Regions from separate parts of the Solidesulfovibrio carbinolicus genome, predicted to be linked through region 2. Evidence: riboswitches for the same ligand, from Rfam matches in the RefSeq annotation. Region 2 holds a riboswitch; the other holds the start of a gene.

Region 1 (4,237 bases), 1.6 Mb from region 2:
CCCGGCCCCGGTAGCCGCTGGTCAGGTCGCGGCAGCGGATCACGCCCGCCCCCCGCGCCCGGTCAGGAGCAGGAAGCAAAAAAACGGCCCGCCGAGCAGGGCCGTGACCACGCCCACGGGCAACTCCGCGCCGCCGGGCAGGATCACCCGGGCCAGGACGTCGGCCCCGCACAACAGCGCCCCGCCGGCCAGGGCGGCCTGGGGCACCAGCGCCCCGTGTTCGCCGCCGTAGAGCCGCCGGCAGGCATGGGGGGCGATAAGCCCCACAAAGCCGATGACCCCGGAAACGGCCACGGCGCCGGCGGTGAGTAAGCTCGCCGCGCCAAGAAGGGCCAGCCGCGACCGGCCGGCGGCCACGCCGAGCTGCCGGGCCTGGCGTTCGCCCAAGAGCAAAATGTCCAGCTCGCGAAGGAACAGCGCCACGCCGGCCAGGCCAAGCAGCAGGCAGGGGAGGAACAGGGCCAGTTCGGCCCGGCCCTTGCCCTGAAAGCCGCCCATGATCCAGAACACGATGCCGGCCACGGATTCTTCGTTAAGCGCCTTGACCAGGGAGAGCAGGGCGGACAGGAAGGTGGCCGCCACGATGCCGGACAAAACCACCGTCTCGCGTCGCAGCCCCCCGGCCAGCCGGGACAGGGCCAGGACCGCGACCAGGGTCGCGCCGCCGCCGGCCAGGGCGCAGGCCGGGGTGACGAGCGTTGAGCCCAGGGCCGCGCCCAGGCCCAGCGTCAGGGACAAGGCCGCGCCAAAAGCCGCGCCGCCCGAGACGCCCAGGGTAAAGGGATCGGCCAGGGGATTTCGCAGCACGCCCTGGAAGGCCGCGCCGGCCACGGCCAGGGCCGCGCCCACGCCATAGGCCAAAAGCGCCCGGGTCAGGCGCAGTTCCATGACCACCGTGGGCAGGGCCGGATCGGCCGGAGCCGGGACGGCCAGGCCGGCCGCCCGGGCCAGCACGGCCAGCACGTCCCCCGGGGCAGCCGGATAGGCCCCGGCCAGACAGGCGGCGCTGAGCGCAGCCAGCCCGGCCAGGACAAGGGGCAGGGTCCGCTTCAGGACCCCGCCCCGGGGGAAGGCGTGTGGCGGCATTATTTCCCGGGCAGGGCGTCGAAGGTTGTCTTGAGGTGTTCGATCCAGATGTCGGCCACGCCGCTATGCTCGGCCGCGCCGGCCAGCACGGCCTTGGTCTCCACGCCGGCGGCGGTGAGCATCGAGGCCAGGGAGTCCTTTTCCTTGCCGGCCATGTCGTTGCGGGCATGGTCGCCGGCCACGGCAAAAAGCGGAATGAGCCAGGCTTTCTTGACGCCCTTGGCCTGGAGTTCGGCCACGGCGTCGTCAAAGGAGGGCGTGCCTTCCACGGTGGCGACAAAGGCGTTTTTATCCAGCCGCCACAGGCTGTACTGCAGGGCCGGATAGGCCATGTTGGCGGGATGCTCGGTGCCGTGGCCGACGAAGATGACGGCTTCTCCGGGCTTGCGGTCCTTGGGCGCGGCTTCAAGCAGCGCGGCGGCGGCCTTGGCGAAATCCTCGGCCTCAAACAACAGCGGCGCGGTCACCTCGACCCGGGACAGACCCTTGGGCATGCGCGAGAACGCGGCGGCCGTGCGCACGAGGTCGTGGTATTCGTGCCCGGGGACGGTTTGCAGGGAAAAAAGGGCCACGTCGGTGACGCCCTGATCGGGCAGGGCGGCCAGGGCCTCGGCCGGGGAGGGCACGCGTTTGCCTTCCTTGGCCAGTTTGGCCCGGATCATGGCGGCGGTGTAGCACAGGGTCACGGGCACGCCGGGATAGGCGGCCTTGACCCGGGCCACCATCTTTTCGATGGCCGGGGCGGCCTCGGGCACGGTGGTGCCAAAGGCGGCCACGACAATGGCTTTTTTCGGTTCCTTCTTGGCGTCGTGGCCGGCGGCGGCCGGGGCGGCCAGGGCCAGGACCAGGGACAGGGACAGGACCAAGCGCGCCAGATGCGTAAGACGGGTCAGACGAATCATGCCAGGTAACCTCCACGGAAATGGAGGGCTCTTGAGGAAAGCGGACGGGAGACGAAAAAGCGCCCGAAGCCGCGTCCCGGCCGGCAAAAGCCCTCGTTGCCGGCGGGATGTGCCAGAACCCGGGCAGGTCTTCCGGCTTGTTCCATCGGCCCCGGCCTTCCCGGGAAGTGCTTCCCAGTGGCGCGCGTGGAGGCCGACCTTTGCGTGGAACTGACGGCGGCGGGACCGCTCCCGATTTGAACGGGATTCCCTATTAAGCCCGTGAGGGCACCCAGGTCGATTTCCGGGGAGGTAGCCGGGGGGCGGCCGCCTGTCAAGGCGCGGGATGGGGCTTGATGAAACCGCGCTTAAGCAAAACGTCGTAATCGGCTTTTTTGGTGAAAAGCGTGGGAATCTTGAGGGTTTCGAGGTTTTGCATGAGGATCTGGACGGTCCCCTTGTTGGCCTTGGGGTTCATGACCACGATGGCCACGTCCTTGGCCATGGCCAGCCGTTCGGCCACGTCCCAGGCGGCGGTTTCGGCCGGGCCGCCGTTGACCTTGTAGGCATCCACGCCGACCTCGATGACGGCGGCCTGGGCTGGCCCGGGCGAGCAGGCCAGGCAGGTAAGCGCCAGGGCGAGGCTACCGCCCAAAAGGCGGGCATGTCTGGACAGGCTGGTCATTTGGGAGTAAGGATTTTTTTCACAAAAACATTTCTGGGGGTTCGCCGTGAAATTTGATTTCGCCGGGCTTATCGTGCTGTTCGGGTTTGCGACCATCTTTATTTCCCTGCTGCTGATCAAGTCCCAGCAGGCCAACAAGCCCAAGGATCAGGACTGGTAGAGCGGCCATTGGCCGGGCTTTTTTGAAGCGGCGGGCGGCGTTGGCCGACCGCCGCTTTGTATTTGCCGGCCGGCCGGGTCTATTTAAGCGAACCTATCTTGCCGAATTTGTTGGATTCCGCCCGGTAAAAGACGTTTTCGATGACCTTGTCGTTGCCGACGTCCTTATAGTCGATGCGCACGGGCGAGCCGTCTTCTTTGACCTTGCGGAAGAAGTCGGCGATGTTTTTGAATTTGTCCGAGCGCAGCCCGGGATCGACGACAAAGAACCCCTGGCTGGTGACGATGGTCAGGACGTTTTTCGTTTCCTGCACTTCCTCGACCAGGGCCGTGGTCTTCTTGTACTTCACCGCCAGGCTGTCCTCGGTGATGAAGTCCATGACGTAGTAGGCGGCGACGATAAAGAGCAGAAAGGAAACGAGCAGGAGCACTTTTCCTTTGTTGACGGCAAAGTCGCCGATGAGTTGCCGCAGGCGATCCAGTTTTGTCTTGTCGATCATAGCGCCTCGTTGCGCCGGCGGGCCGGGTGGGCCGCCGCCGGGCGGGTGGTCGCCCAGGGCTATACCATCGTTGCGCCGTGGAAAAAAGGGGGGGATTTGGGGGCGCGCCGGCCGGACCGGCGCGCTCTCCCGTGAGTTCGAGCCGGCAGGCCGGGCGTTGGCCACGGATGGCCTACGTTGCATCCTCAAAAAAGCGTCAGCGGTGTTTGGGGAACAACCTCACGAAAAAGAATCATTTTTCGAAAGTTTCAGCATGTTTTTCAAGGGACGCGCCGCCCGACGCCACGACGCGGCGGCAGCCTCGCGGATCAGGATGGACGCAAAGCTGCCGCCGGTTGGTCTTCAGACTGGAGCCTAGGCTTCGATTTTCGTGCCGAGCAGGTCCAGGAACTGGCGCATCCACTGGGGATGGGCCGGCCAGGCCGGGCCGGTGACGATGTTGCCGCTGGTCACGGCGTTGGTGAAGGTTTCGTTGGGGCCAACGTAGGTGGCCCCGGCCCGTTCGATGTCGGGCTGCACCGCCGGGTAGGCCATGCACTGGCAGCCGGCGATGACGTCGGCCGTGACCAGCACCTGCTGGCCGTGGCACACGGCGGCGATGGGCTTTTTGGTCGCCCCGAAATGTTTGACGATCTCGATGACCCGGGGATTTAACCGGATGTATTCCGGGGCGCGGCCGCCGGGCACCACCAGGGCGTCGAAGGCGGCCGGGTCCACGGCGTCGAAGTCGAAATTGAGCGCAAAGTTGTGGCCGGGCTTTTCGCTGTAGGTCTGGTCGCCCTCGAAATCGTGCACGGCGGTGCGCACGGTCTCGCCGGCCTTCTTGCCCGGGCACACGGCCTTGACGTCGTGGCCGACCATGAGCAGCATCTGGAAGGGGACCATCACTTCATAGTCCTCGACATAGTCGCCGACGAGCATGAGAA
Region 2 (4,237 bases):
TGCTGTCGCGCAGCGCGCCCCTGTCCGACATGCTGGCCTATGTGCGCGGACTCAAGGCCCGGCACGGCATCCGCATCGTGGTCGTCAACAACGAGGGCCGCGAACTCAACGAGTACCGCATCCGGGCCTTCGGCCTGGGCTGTTTTGTCGACGCCTTCGTGTCCTCGTGCTTCGTGGGCATGCGCAAGCCCGACGCCGGCATTTTCCGCCTGGCCCTGGACGTGGCCCAATGCGACCCGGCTGACGCGGTCTACATCGACGACCGGGCGCTTTTCGTGGAAGTGGCCGCGACCCTGGGGGTTCGCGGCGTGGTCCACCGCGACGCCGCGTCCACGGCCCGAGAGCTGGAGGCTCTGGGCGGTTTCGCCGCCGTATGCCTCGGCAGCGATGGCTGAGGCGCGGCGGCTATTTTTCGGCATGGCCGCCGGCCGTTTGGTCGCTGACGCCCTCGGCGCGAGGTCACGCGTTATCGCCCCGGCCTGACCCGAAGACGGTCCATCAAGCCCATGCCGGTCCAGGCCGGCTCATCGCCCGGCCCGGCCGGGGCTTCCCAGGCCGTCCCAATTCCGGTACGAGGCGGGGGTAAATTGTCCGGCCACGCGCCGGCAGTCTCAAGGAGTCACGAACATGACCAAGATCGCCATTCCCTCCCGCGACGGGCAGGTGGACGAGCATTTCGGCCACTGCGGCTATTTCACGGTGCTGACCATCGGCCCGGACAAGAGCGTCGTCGCCGAGGAGACCTTTTCCCCGCCGGCCGAGTGCGGCTGCAAGTCCAATCTGGTCAACGACCTGCTCGCCATGGGCGTCACGGTGCTCATTGCCGGCAACATGGGCCAGGGCGCGGTCAACAAGCTGCGCCAGTCCGGCATGACCGTGGTGCGCGGCGCGTCCGGCCCGGTCCACGAAGCGGCGGCGGCGTTTCTCGCCGGCATGCTCAAGGACCGCGACGAACTGTGCACGGCCCACGGGCATACCTGTTTGCATTAGGCGGCTGGCCGAGAGGCTAGGCTGACACGCGACAAAGCCCGGGACCACGGCATGGTCCCGGGCTTTGCCGTTGTCCCGAGGCGGAACAACTGCGGCTGTAATTTTTTCCGCCTCCCCACGTCCGCCCGCCCATTCATAAAAGACAATAAAATAAACGCCATAGCGACCTCGCGCCGCCCGCCCAAACCGCCGCATCCGGTGCATAATCACCCCAACCCGCCAACATCGCGCCGTTTTTTGCCTCGATTGACTCTTTGGCCGCATCCTCGCATATATGCTGCGACGTTGGCGTTGGTCCGCCCCGCCCCAGGCGGCGGCGGGCAGCCGTAAGAGGGAATCCGGTGCAAGTCCGGAACTGCCCCGCAGCGGTAAGCGAAAACGAACCCCGCAACCAAGCACTGGGCAAGAGCCCGGGAAGCCGCGGGAACTAGGAAACCGGCCCACACCGGGCCGACGCGTTCGCAAGTCCGAACACCTGCCGACGCCCGCCGGACGCATCCGTCCGGCGCATGAACCAGGGAGCCTCGCGGGAGGGCTGCCCGGCCTGCCGTTTCGCGCCATGCGTTTTTCGGCCGCCGTCGCCCCTCCCCTGCCCGACGACAGTCCGCCCAGGGAGAAACGCATGTCCGAGCCGATGGAACACGGCAATTTGGCCCTTACCCCCACCTCCGACCGCCACGACGCCGTCGACGCCGCCGTCGACCAGCCCGTGGTGGCCGCCATCCCCTCGCGCATCCGCAAGCGCGACGGCCAGATCGTCACCTTTGACGCCGACAAGATCCTGTCCGCCATCCGTCGCGCCGGCGCCGCCACCGGCGAATTCGGCGAGGACGAGGCCTGGCTGCTGACCGCCCAGGTGGTCAAGGTCCTCTCCCACCGCTTCATCGGCCAGATCCCGGACATCGAACGCATCCAGGACATCGTCGAGCAGGCTTTCGTCTCGGCCAACCATTTCCGCACCCTTCGCGCCTACTCCGTCTACCGCGAACAGCGCGCCCGCCTTCGCGAAGACAAGAAGACCGTGGTGGACGTGGCCGCTTCCATCAACGAATATCTCGACCGCCAGGACTGGCGCGTGGCCGCCAACGCCAACCAGGGCTATTCCCTGGGCGGGCTTATCCTGAACGTCTCGGGCAAGGTCGTGGCCAACTACTGGCTCTCCCACGTCTACCCGCCCGAAGCCGGAGCGGCCCACCGCGACGGCGATCTCCATATCCACGATCTCGACATGCTGTCCGGCTACTGCGCCGGCTGGTCCCTGCGGATGCTTTTAAGCGAAGGCCTTAACGGCGTGCCCGGCAAGGTGGAAGCCAAGCCGCCCAAGCACCTCTCCAGCGCCGTGGGCCAGATCGTCAATTTCCTCGGCACGCTGCAAAACGAATGGGCCGGCGCCCAGGCCTTTTCCTCGTTCGACACCTACATGGCCCCGTTTATCCGCAAGGACAACCTGGGCTACGAAGAAGTGCGCCAGTGCATCCAGGAGTTGATCTATAACCTCAATGTCCCGTCGCGCTGGGGCACCCAGACGCCGTTTACCAACCTCACCTTCGACTGGACCTGCCCCGAGGATCTGGCCGGCGACCATCCGGTCATCGGCGGCGAGGAGATGGCCTTTACCTACGGCGAGCTCCAAACCGAAATGGACATGATCAACCGGGCCTACATCGAGGTCATGACCGCCGGCGACGCCAAGGGCCGCGTGTTCACCTTCCCCATCCCGACCTACAACATCACCAAGGATTTCCCCTGGGAATCGCCCAATGTGGACATCCTGTTCGAGATGACGGCCAAGTACGGGCTGCCCTACTTCCAAAACTTCCTCAATTCCGACCTCACCCCGGGCATGGTGCGCTCCATGTGCTGCCGGCTCCAGCTCGACCTGCGCGAGCTGCTCAAGCGCGGCAACGGCCTTTTCGGCAGCGCCGAGCAGACCGGGTCCGTCGGCGTGGTCACCATCAACTGCGCCCGCCTGGGCCACACCCATCGCGGCGACGAAGCCGGCCTTCTCGCCCGCCTCGACGCGCTGCTGGAAATTGCCCGCACCACCCTTGAGATCAAGCGCAAGGAGATCACCCGCCGCATGGACGCCGGGCTGTTCCCCTACACCAAGCGTTACCTGGGCTCGCTGCGCAACCACTTCTCCACCATTGGCGTCAACGGCATCAATGAAATGATCCGCAATTTCACGAACGATGCCGAGAATATCGCCACCGAGGCCGGCCACGCCATGGCCGTGCGCCTGCTCGACCACGTGCGCGCCCGCATGACCGAGTTCCAGGAGCAGACCGGCCACCTCTACAACCTCGAAGCCACCCCGGCCGAAGGCACCACCTACCGCTTCGCTCGCGAGGACAAGAAGCGCTACCCGCGCATCCTCCAGGCCGGCCCGGCGCAAAAGCCCTACTACACCAACTCCTCCCAGCTGCCCGTGGGCTTCACCGACGATCCCTTCGAAGCCCTTTCGCGCCAGGAAGAGCTCCAGCGCAAATACACCGGCGGCACGGTGCTCCACCTCTACCTCGGCGAACGCGTCACCAGCGCCGAGGCCTGCAAAAAGCTCGTCAAGCGGTCGCTGTCCGGCTTCGCCCTGCCCTACGTCACCGTGACGCCGACGTTTTCCATCTGCGACGTCCACGGCTACCTGACCGGCGAACACGAGACCTGCCCGACCTGCGCCGCCGAAGGCCGCACCCAGGCCTGCGAAATCTGGACCCGCGTCATGGGCTACTACCGGCCCAAGTCGGCGTTCAACGTCGGCAAGCAGGGCGAGTACGACGAGCGGGTGTGTTTTAAGGAACCGATGGATAACTAAAGAGAATATGCCTCCGGCGGCCGGGAGGGGGTCACCCCCTCCCGGACCCTCCCGATACGGGGGATCACAGGACGGCGCGGTCGTGGCGATGGGCCACGGCCGCGCCGTTGGCGTTGGGCGGCCTTGCGCGCCGCCGCCGAGAGGGCTAAGGGACGCGACATGAACGGTCTTATCATCGGCGGTGTCACGCCGCTCTCCACCCTCGACTTTCCCGACGCCCTGGCCGCGGTCATCTACTGCCAGGGCTGCCCCTGGGGCTGCCCCTACTGCCACAACGAACCGCTGCGCGAAATCACCGACGCCGTGGAGCACGACAGCGCCTCGGTGCTGGCCTGGCTCGAAGGCCGCAAGGGCCTGCTCGACGCCGTCGTCTTCTCCGGCGGCGAACCCACGCTCCAGGACGGGCTGCCCGAAATGCTGGCCGCCGTGCGCGCC

Evidence for each region. Region 2 has a riboswitch for cobalamin ahead of C3Y92_RS01005 (ribonucleoside triphosphate reductase). Riboswitches for the same ligand answer to the same signal wherever they lie in the genome.
Region 1: it holds a riboswitch for cobalamin, as region 2 does, so the genes downstream of both, C3Y92_RS14035 (sirohydrochlorin cobaltochelatase) here and C3Y92_RS01005 (ribonucleoside triphosphate reductase) in region 2, are expected to answer to the same signal.

The regions. Positions count from the first base shown of each region.
Region 1 covers NZ_CP026538.1:3,140,316-3,144,552, reverse strand. Annotated here, with positions in the region: gene C3Y92_RS14040 (FecCD family ABC transporter permease) at 40-1,086, opposite strand; gene C3Y92_RS14035 (sirohydrochlorin cobaltochelatase) at 1,086-1,988, opposite strand; cobalamin riboswitch at 2,094-2,278, opposite strand; gene C3Y92_RS14030 (hypothetical protein) at 2,302-2,622, opposite strand; gene C3Y92_RS14025 (hypothetical protein) at 2,892-3,311, opposite strand; gene C3Y92_RS14020 (DJ-1/PfpI family protein) at 3,666-4,237, opposite strand, start outside.
Region 2 covers NZ_CP026538.1:229,860-234,096, reverse strand. Annotated here, with positions in the region: gene C3Y92_RS01015 (HAD family hydrolase) at 1-395, shown strand, start outside; gene C3Y92_RS01010 (NifB/NifX family molybdenum-iron cluster-binding protein) at 628-990, shown strand; cobalamin riboswitch at 1,266-1,487, shown strand; gene C3Y92_RS01005 (ribonucleoside triphosphate reductase) at 1,613-3,802, shown strand; gene C3Y92_RS01000 (anaerobic ribonucleoside-triphosphate reductase activating protein) at 3,962-4,237, shown strand, end outside.